Regions from separate parts of the Streptomyces sp. NPDC002564 genome, predicted to be linked through region 2. Evidence: predicted binding sites of a transcription regulator. Region 2 holds the regulator's gene; the other holds the start of a gene.
The links. The regulator HspR, encoded in region 2, represses chaperone genes until heat shock. The targets are predictions, from matches to a motif close to TTGAGNNNNNNNNNCTCAA.

Region 1 (4,149 bases), on a different contig from region 2:
GCACCCCCTTCACCTTCGGCTACGCCCTCGTCCTCGTCGCCACCTCGCTCTTCACCGAGTACGCCGACCCGGACGTCGTCTCCTCCCTGCTGCGCGGTTCGAGCACCGACGTCGCGCACCTCGCGCAGAGCCCCTTCCTCGTCCTGATCGCCAGCGCGCTGTGGGTCGCGGGCGGCATCACGTCCCCGTACGCGATCGGGTTCCTGCTGGTGCTCACCGCGCTGGAGCGCCGCATCGGCGGACTGCGCACCGCCGGCGTCTTCCTGCTCGGCCACGCCGTGGCCACGCTCGCGACGGAAGTGCCGGTCGGCCTCTCGGTGCTCGCCGGGCACCTGCCCGACAGCTCGCTGCACCGCCTCGACTACGGCATCAGCTTCGGGGTGGCCGCCAGCGTGGGCGCGCTGGCGGGCCTCCTCACGCCGTGGCTCAGGTGGGCCGTCCTCGCCGGGTTCGGCTGGATGCTCGTCGACGACCTGATCGCGTTCACGGACCCCATGACGAACTGGGGGCACCTGCTCGCGCTGGTCATCGGCGTCTCCACCTGGCCGCTGCTCCGGCGCAGGCCGGGCGGCGGCGCGGCCCGTACGGACGCGTAGCACCCCGTCTCGACCTGTAGCACCCCGCCTCGACCTGTAGCACCCCGTCTCGACCTGTAGCCCCGTCTCCGCCACGGCCCGGAACGGCACCTCCGCCACGACCTAGAACGCCGCCTCCGCCTCCACGATCGAGGGGAACGCGTCGGTCGGCAGGATTCGCGTCAGCCGCAGTCCCGCCCCCACCAGCAGCGCGGCGAATTCGTCCTCCGTGCGCTCCCGCCCGTCGACGATCGCCGCCATCGCCACGTCCAGCGTCTTGCCGACGTGCGGTTCGTTGCCGACGGGCAGCACGCAGTCGACGATCAGGAGGCGGGCGTCCGGCGCCATCACCGCCCGGCAGTTGCGCAGGATCCGCAGGCACGCCTCGTCCGGCCAGTCGTGCAGGACCTGCTTGAGCACATAGAGGTCGCCGCCCTCGGGCACCGCCGCGAAGAAGTCCCCGGCCTCGGCCCGCCACCGCCCCCGTACCTCGTCGTCGTCGGCCAGCACGTGGGTGCTCACCGCCGGGGCCTGGTCGTAGAGCACCCCGGTCAGGCCGGGCCGCCCGCGCAGCACCGCGCGCAGCAGCCCGCCCCGGCCGCCGCCGACGTCGACCACCGTGCCCTTCTCCGGGAAGGGGTACGTCCCGGCGATCACCGCGTCGACCGGCCCCGACAGGGACGTCATGCCGGCGTCGAACAGCTCCCGCAGCTCCGGGTCCCCGGCGAGATGGTCGAAGAAGGGCTTCCCGAAGAGGCGCTCGAAGGACGGGCCCGCGGCGCGCACCGTCTCCTCCAGGCCCGCGGAGTTCCGCACGAAGGACGGGTCGGTCAGCATCAGGACCGCCGCGTGCAGGGAGTCCGGCACGTCCGTGCGGATCGCGTCCGCGAGCGGGGTCAGGTGGAAGGCGCCCCCGCCGTCCTCGCGGAACAGGCCGCGGGTCGCCAGATAGCGCAGGACGCGGCGCAGGTGACCGGGGTCCGTCCCGGTCCGCGCGGCCAGCTGCTCGGCGGTCCGCGGCCCGGCCGCCAGATGGTCGGCGATCCGGCAGCGGGCCGCCGTGCGCAGCGCCGCGGAGAAGAGGTGCCCCAGCGCGAGCTCCACGAGCTGTCCGGCCGCGTCCCGCACGTCGCCGTCGCCGTTCCCGGGTGTGTCCACCACAGATCCCCTCCTGAAGGTCGGGCCGGAGGGTCGCAGCGACCACGGTCCCAAGGGCCACGGTCCCAAGGCGAGGGCCAGGAGGGAACGCCGCAGGGGGGCGGCCCCGGCCACGTGACCGGAAATGGGTCCGGATCCCGTCGTACGCCCGCCCGGCGCACCCGCCGCGATCCCGTCGTACGCCCGCGCGCCGTACCCGTCACGGAGGCGGCTTCCGGGTGATCGCTCACAGCGAACAGGGGTCGGGGAACATCTCGGCACTCACCAGCATTGAGTCGGTATAGCTCAACTTGAATGCCGAAGGGGAGATCATGGCTTCTGAGTCCGCTGCCAACACAACGCTCACTCTGCCTGTGCTGCCGCTCGACGACGAGGTCGTCCTGCCCGGCATGGTGGTTCCGTTCGACCTGTCCGACGCCGACGTGCGCGCCGCGGTCGAGGCCGCCCAGGCCGCCGCGCGGTCCACCGGGGACAGCAAGCCGAAGGTGCTGCTTGTTCCGCGCATCGACGGGACGTACGCCGCGACCGGCGTGCTCGGCACCGTCGAGCAGGTCGGACGGCTCTCCGACGGCGACCCCGGCGCCCTGATCCGCGGCCGCCACCGGGTGCGCATCGGCGCGGGCACGACCGGACCCGGCGCCGCCCTGTGGGTCGAGGGGCTGAAGCTCGACGACTCCGTGCCCGAGCCGCTGCCCGGCGCGGTCACCGAGCTCGTCACGGAGTACAAGGCGCTTGCCACCAGCTGGCTGAAGAAGCGCGGCGCCTGGCAGGTGGTGGACCGCGTCACGCAGATCGACGACGTCTCCGCGCTCGCCGACAACAGCGGCTACTCGCCGTTCCTCACCGTCCCGCAGAAGATCGAGCTCCTGGAGACCGAGGACGCGGTCGCCCGCCTCAAGCTCGCCACCGAGCAGCTCCGCGAGCACCTCGCCGAGCAGGACGTCGCGGAGTCCATCGCCAAGGACGTGCAGGAGGGCGTGGACAAGCAGCAGCGCGAGTTCCTGCTGCGCCGCCAGCTCGACGCCGTCCGCAAGGAGCTGCGCGAGATCAACGGCGACAGCAAGGACGCGGCCGAGGAGTCCGACGACTACCGCGCCCGCGTCGAGGCCGCCGACCTGCCCGAGAAGGTCCGCGAGGCCGCCCTCAAGGAGGTCGACAAGCTGGAGCGGTCGAGCGACCAGTCGCCCGAGGGCTCCTGGATCAGGACCTGGCTGGACACCGTCCTCGAACTGCCCTGGACCGAGCGCACCGAGGACGCGTACGACATCAAGGGCGCCCAGGAGATCCTGGACACCGAGCACTCCGGGCTGCAGGACGTCAAGGAGCGCATCACCGAGTACCTCGCGGTGCGCAAGCGCCGCGCGGACCGCGGCCTCGGGGTCGTCGGCGGCCGCCGCGGCGGCGCCGTGCTCGCCCTCGTCGGCCCGCCCGGCGTCGGCAAGACCTCGCTCGGCGAGTCCGTGGCGCACGCCATGGGCCGCAAGTTCGTGCGGGTCGCCCTCGGCGGCGTGCGCGACGAGGCGGAGATCCGCGGCCACCGTCGTACGTACGTGGGGGCGCTGCCCGGGCGGATCGTGCGGGCCATCAAGGAGGCCGGGTCGATGAACCCGGTGGTGCTCCTCGACGAGATCGACAAGGTCGGCTCCGACTTCCGGGGCGACCCGGCGGCCGCCCTCCTGGAAGTCCTCGACCCGGCGCAGAACCACACCTTCCGCGACCACTACCTGGAGGTCGAGCTCGACCTGAGCGACGTCGTCTTCCTGGCCACGGCCAACGTCCTGGAAGCCATCCCGGAGGCCCTGCTCGACCGCATGGAGCTGGTCCGCCTGGACGGCTACACCGAGGACGAGAAGGTCGTCATCGCCCGCGACCACCTGCTCCCGCGCCAGCTGGAGCGGGCCGGGCTCGGCACCGACGAGGTGACGCTCGACGAGAGCGCGCTGCGCAAGCTCGCCGGCGAGTACACCCGCGAGGCGGGCGTGCGGAACCTGGAGCGGTCCGTGGCACGGCTGCTGCGCAAGGTCGCGGCCCAGCACGAACTGGGCGACAGGGAGCTGCCGTCCACCGTCACCGACGCGGACCTGCGGGGCCTGATCGGGCGGCCGCACCACGTGCCCGAGTCCGCCCAGGACCCGGCCGAGCGCCGCACCGCGGTGCCGGGCGTGGCCACCGGGCTCGCGGTCACCGGCGCGGGCGGCGACGTGCTCTTCGTCGAGGCCTCGCTCGCCGACCCGGAGACGGGGGCCTCCGGGCTCACGCTCACCGGCCAGCTCGGCGACGTGATGAAGGAGTCGGCGCAGATCGCGCTGAGCTTCCTGCGCTCGCACGGCGCGGAGCTGGAACTGCCCGTCGCCGACCTCAAGGAGCGCGGCGTGCACGTCCACTTCCCGGCGGGCGCCGTCCCCAAGGACGGGCC
Region 2 (4,149 bases):
CGACCAGGACCGGCCGACCTGACACGAGGACCCGCCCGGCGGGCGCCCGCCGGCCGTCCCCCGCGCCCCGCCCACGGCGGATCCGGCACCGGAACCCGACGCCCGGAACAAGACACGTGGAAGCCGCCGTCCAGAAGCAGACACTTCCACCACGGCATCCGGCCCGGCCCGTCACCGCCTGCATAGAATCGCGACGCTTCAACCAGGCAGGAGGGGGCTCGCATGGCCACGAAGCACTTACTGCACGCCGTCGAAGAACTCTGTGAAGCGGGGCTGCACGTGTACACCCGGGCCTTGCACGGAGGCCGGATCCACCACAGCGAGGCCCGCGCGGTCCCCTGCCTCGTGGACCTCGGTCTGCTGCGGCCCGACCTCGTCGACCTGCAGTGGCTGCGCCCCGCCGCCCCCGCCGCGCTGCACGACCTGTGCGGCGTCCTCGGCACCGACGTCGAGGGCCCCACCCTCACCGTCCTCGACGGCCTCGACCAGATCAACTCGGCCATCGACCGCGCGATGTACGACGTCACGGACGAGTTCCTCGCCGTCCAGCCCGGCGGCACCCGGCCGCCGGAGACCTTGGCCGAAGTCTTCCCCCGGGACCAGGCGATCCTCACCCGCGGGTGCCGCATGCGCACCCTGTACCAGCACACAACGCGCCATTCTCTGCCCGTCCTCGCCTACTTCGAACAGCTCGAAGGCGACACCGAGGCCCGCACCCTGGACGAGGTCACCGACCGGCTCTTCGTCTTCGACCGGACCGTCGCCTTCATCCCGGCGAGCAAGGACCGCACCATCGCCCTGGAGCTGCGCCACCCGGCCCTCGTCGAGTACTTCGCCACCACCTTCTGGCGGCTGTGGCGGCTGGCCACCCCCATGTGGCCGCAGGCCGCCCCGCAGCCCTCCGAGGGCGGCATCACCGCACGCCAGCGCGCCATCGCCGGTCTGCTCGTGGAGGGCCTGACCGACGCCGAGATGGCCGACAGGCTCGGCATGAACATCCGAACCGCCCGCGTCCACATCGCCAAGCTCGCCGCCACCCTGGGCAGCAGCAGCCGCGCCCAACTCGGCTATCTGATCGGCCAGTCGGGACTGCTCGACCGGGAGCCGTGAGGGGCCCGGGTCAGGGCGCCCCCGCCGCCCACTCCCGCAGCAGCGCCTCCCGCTCCCCCGCCCGCGGCGAACCGCCCTCGTGGCGGCGGCCCCAGTCCGACATCGCGGTCAGCGTGGTCAGCAGCGAGCCCGCGCCCTCGGTCAGGCGGGACAGCAGCTCGCGGGAGAGGTCGTACTCCTTCTGCGAGTAGCCGATCGCCGCCGCCGTGTACGCCGTCAGCTCCGTCTCGGCGCCCTCGGCGTCCGTGAGCCGGACCGTCATCGTCGGCGCCTCGTCGCCCCCGCCGAGGCCCACCGTGAGCACCAGGTCGACGGCCACGCCGACGTTCCGCTTCAGCGACCGCACCGGCACGTCGTCGATCGCCAGCGCGTGCACGTCCTCCCACGGCCACATGCCGGTCTGCCGGTCGCCGAGGGCGAGGATGCCCTCCGGCGTCAGGCGCACCCCGGGCGCGAGCCCGACCGGCTTGGCCCCCACATAGACATCGCCCTCGGCGATCCAGAACAGCCCCACCATGGCCACGGCCGGCCCCCCACTCCCGTGAAAATTCCCCTGAAAACAGCGATACAGGGCCGGGAGGCGGTCACCTCCCGGCCCTGTATCAGGGTACGGAACCTACTGCTCCGTCGATCTCTTCGGCCGCCACACCACCAGCGCGCCCGCCTGCTGCACGTCCTGGTAGGGGACGAGATCGCGGCGGTACGAGGCGTGCACCGCCGCTTCACGTTGCTGCATGGCGACGGCGGCTCCCTCCACGGCCGCGGACAGCTCCGCGATCCGCGACTGGAGCGCCGTCACCTGGTTCTCCAGCTCGATGATGCGCTTGATGCCGGCGAGGTTGATGCCCTCCTCCTGCGACAACTGCTGCACGGTGCGCAGCAGTTCGATGTCGCGGGCGGAGTAGCGGCGGCCGCGGCCCGCGGTGCGGTCCGGGGAGACCAGGCCCAGGCGGTCGTACTGCCGCAGGGTCTGGGGGTGGAGGCCGCTCAGCTGGGCGGCCACCGAGATGACGTACACCGGCGTCTCGTCGGTGAGTTGATACGGATTGCGACGACGGCCGTCCATCTCATGCTCCCTTCGCGGCCTGGAACAGTTCTGCCCGCGGGTCGTCGCCCGCAGTCGCCTCGCGGTAGGACTCCAGCGCTTCCTTCGCGGCGTCGGACAGCGATGTCGGGACCGACACCTCCACCGTCACCAGCAGGTCGCCCCGGGTGCCGTCCTTGCGGACCGCTCCCTTGCCGCGGGCCCGCATCGTACGGCCGTTCGGCGTGCCGGCGGGCAGCTTCAGGGTGACCGGCGGGCCGCCCAGGGTGGGCACCTTGACCTCGCCGCCCAGGGCCGCCTCGGGGTACGTCACCGGCACCGTGACCGTCAGGTTGTCGCCCTTGCGGCCGAAGACCGGGTGGGCGTCGACGTGCACGACCACGTAGAGGTCGCCGGCCGGGCCGCCGCGCTCGCCGGGCGCGCCCTTGCCGCGCAGGCGGATGCGCTGCCCGTCCGACACACCGGCCGGGATCCGCACCTGCATCGTCCGGGACGACTTGGCGCGGCCGCTGCCGCCGCAGACCTCGCACGGGTCCTGGGCGATGAGGCCCCGGCCCTTGCAGTCCATGCACGGATCGGTGAGGGAGAACCCCCCGCCGCCGCCCCGCGAGACCTGCCCGGTGCCGACGCAGGTCGGGCACACGCGCGGCGTGCCGTTCTTGTCGCCGGTGCCGGAACAGGCCTTGCAGGCCGCCTGGGAGGACATGCGCAGCGGCACCGTCGCGCCGTCGACCGCCTCCGTGAAGCTCAGCGTGACCTCGGACTCGATGTCCTGGCCGCGCCGCGGCTGCGTCCGGGTGCCGCCCGGGGCACCCGCGCCGCCGCGGTTGAACAGGCCCCCGAAGACGTCACCGAGACCGCCCCCGAAGCCGCCGCCGGCCGCTCCCCCGCCGCCCTGGGCGGTGCCTCCGAAGAGGTCGCCCAGGTCGAAGTTGAACGAACCGCCGCCGCCTCCGGGGCCCTGGCGGAATCCGCCGTTGCCGAAGAGAGCACGTGCTTCGTCGTACTCCTTGCGCTTCTTGGGGTCACCGAGGACGTCGTTCGCCTCGGAGACCTCCTTGAAACGCTCCTCCGCCTTGGGATTGCCCTTGTTGGCGTCCGGGTGGTTCTCGCGGGCGAGCTTCCGGTACGCCTTCTTGATCTCGGCCTCGGTGGCGTCCTTGGGGACGCCGAGGACCTTGTAGTAGTCCTTCTCGATGAAGTCCTTGGTGCTCATCCCCGACGTCCCTCCTCACTCATGTCGTGACCGTCAGCCCTCGTCCGGGCCACCGGTCTCCTTCTTCTCGTCGGCCGCGTCCGCCGTGGCCTCGGCACCCTCGGGTGCCTCGCCCTTGACGGTCTGCGCGCCCGGCTGGGGCTCGGCGACGGCCACCCGCGCGGGGCGGATGGTGCGCTCGCCGATGCGATACCCCGGCTGCAGGATCGCGACGCACGTCGTCTCGGTGACGTCCGGTGCGTAGCTGTGCATCAGGGCCTCGTGGATCGTCGGGTCGAAGGGCTCGCCCTCCTTGCCGAACTGCTGCAGCCCCAGCTTGGCGACGACGGTCTCCAGGGACTCGGCCACCGACTTGAAGCCGCCCACCAGCTCGCCGTGCTCGCGCGCGCGGCCGATGTCGTCGAGGGTGGGAAGGAGCTCGGAGAGGAGGTTCGCCGAGGCGATCTCCTTCACCGTCACCTTGTCCCGCTCCACCCGACGGCGGTAGTTCTGGTACTCGGCCTGCAGCCGCTGCAGGTCCCCGGTGCGCTCGTTGAGCGCGGTGCGCACCTGGTCCAGCTGGGCGGTCAGGCCCACGTCCTGCGCGGACGTCTTGCTGCTTGCGTCCCCGGCCGGGGCCGCCGGGCCCTCCTCGGTGGAGGGCTCGGCGGCCTTCGGCGCCGCGTCATCAGGGGTGGCGCCGGAGGGGACGTCAGGCTTCTCGGCGTTCTCGCCGAAGCCCGGGGTCTCCTCGGTCATCAGGCGGCGCCGCCCTTCGCGTCACCGGGCTTCTCGTCGT

Region 1: lon (endopeptidase La) is a predicted target of HspR. The motif match lies at 2,004-2,022, and genes of this name have one in related genera.

What each region holds. Positions count from the first base shown of each region.
Region 1 covers NZ_JBIARE010000001.1:892,747-896,895, forward strand. Annotated here, with positions in the region: gene ACFYXE_RS04070 (rhomboid-like protein) at 1-596, shown strand, start outside; gene ACFYXE_RS04075 (methyltransferase) at 699-1,736, opposite strand; gene lon (endopeptidase La) at 2,045-4,149, shown strand, end outside.
Region 2 covers NZ_JBIARE010000004.1:330,630-334,778, forward strand. Annotated here, with positions in the region: gene ACFYXE_RS16750 (helix-turn-helix transcriptional regulator) at 1-22, shown strand, start outside; gene ACFYXE_RS16755 (helix-turn-helix transcriptional regulator) at 223-1,110, shown strand; gene ACFYXE_RS16760 (hypothetical protein) at 1,121-1,627, opposite strand; gene ACFYXE_RS16765 (heat shock protein transcriptional repressor HspR) at 1,727-2,176, opposite strand; gene dnaJ (molecular chaperone DnaJ) at 2,178-3,371, opposite strand; gene grpE (nucleotide exchange factor GrpE) at 3,405-4,109, opposite strand; gene dnaK (molecular chaperone DnaK) at 4,109-4,149, opposite strand, start outside.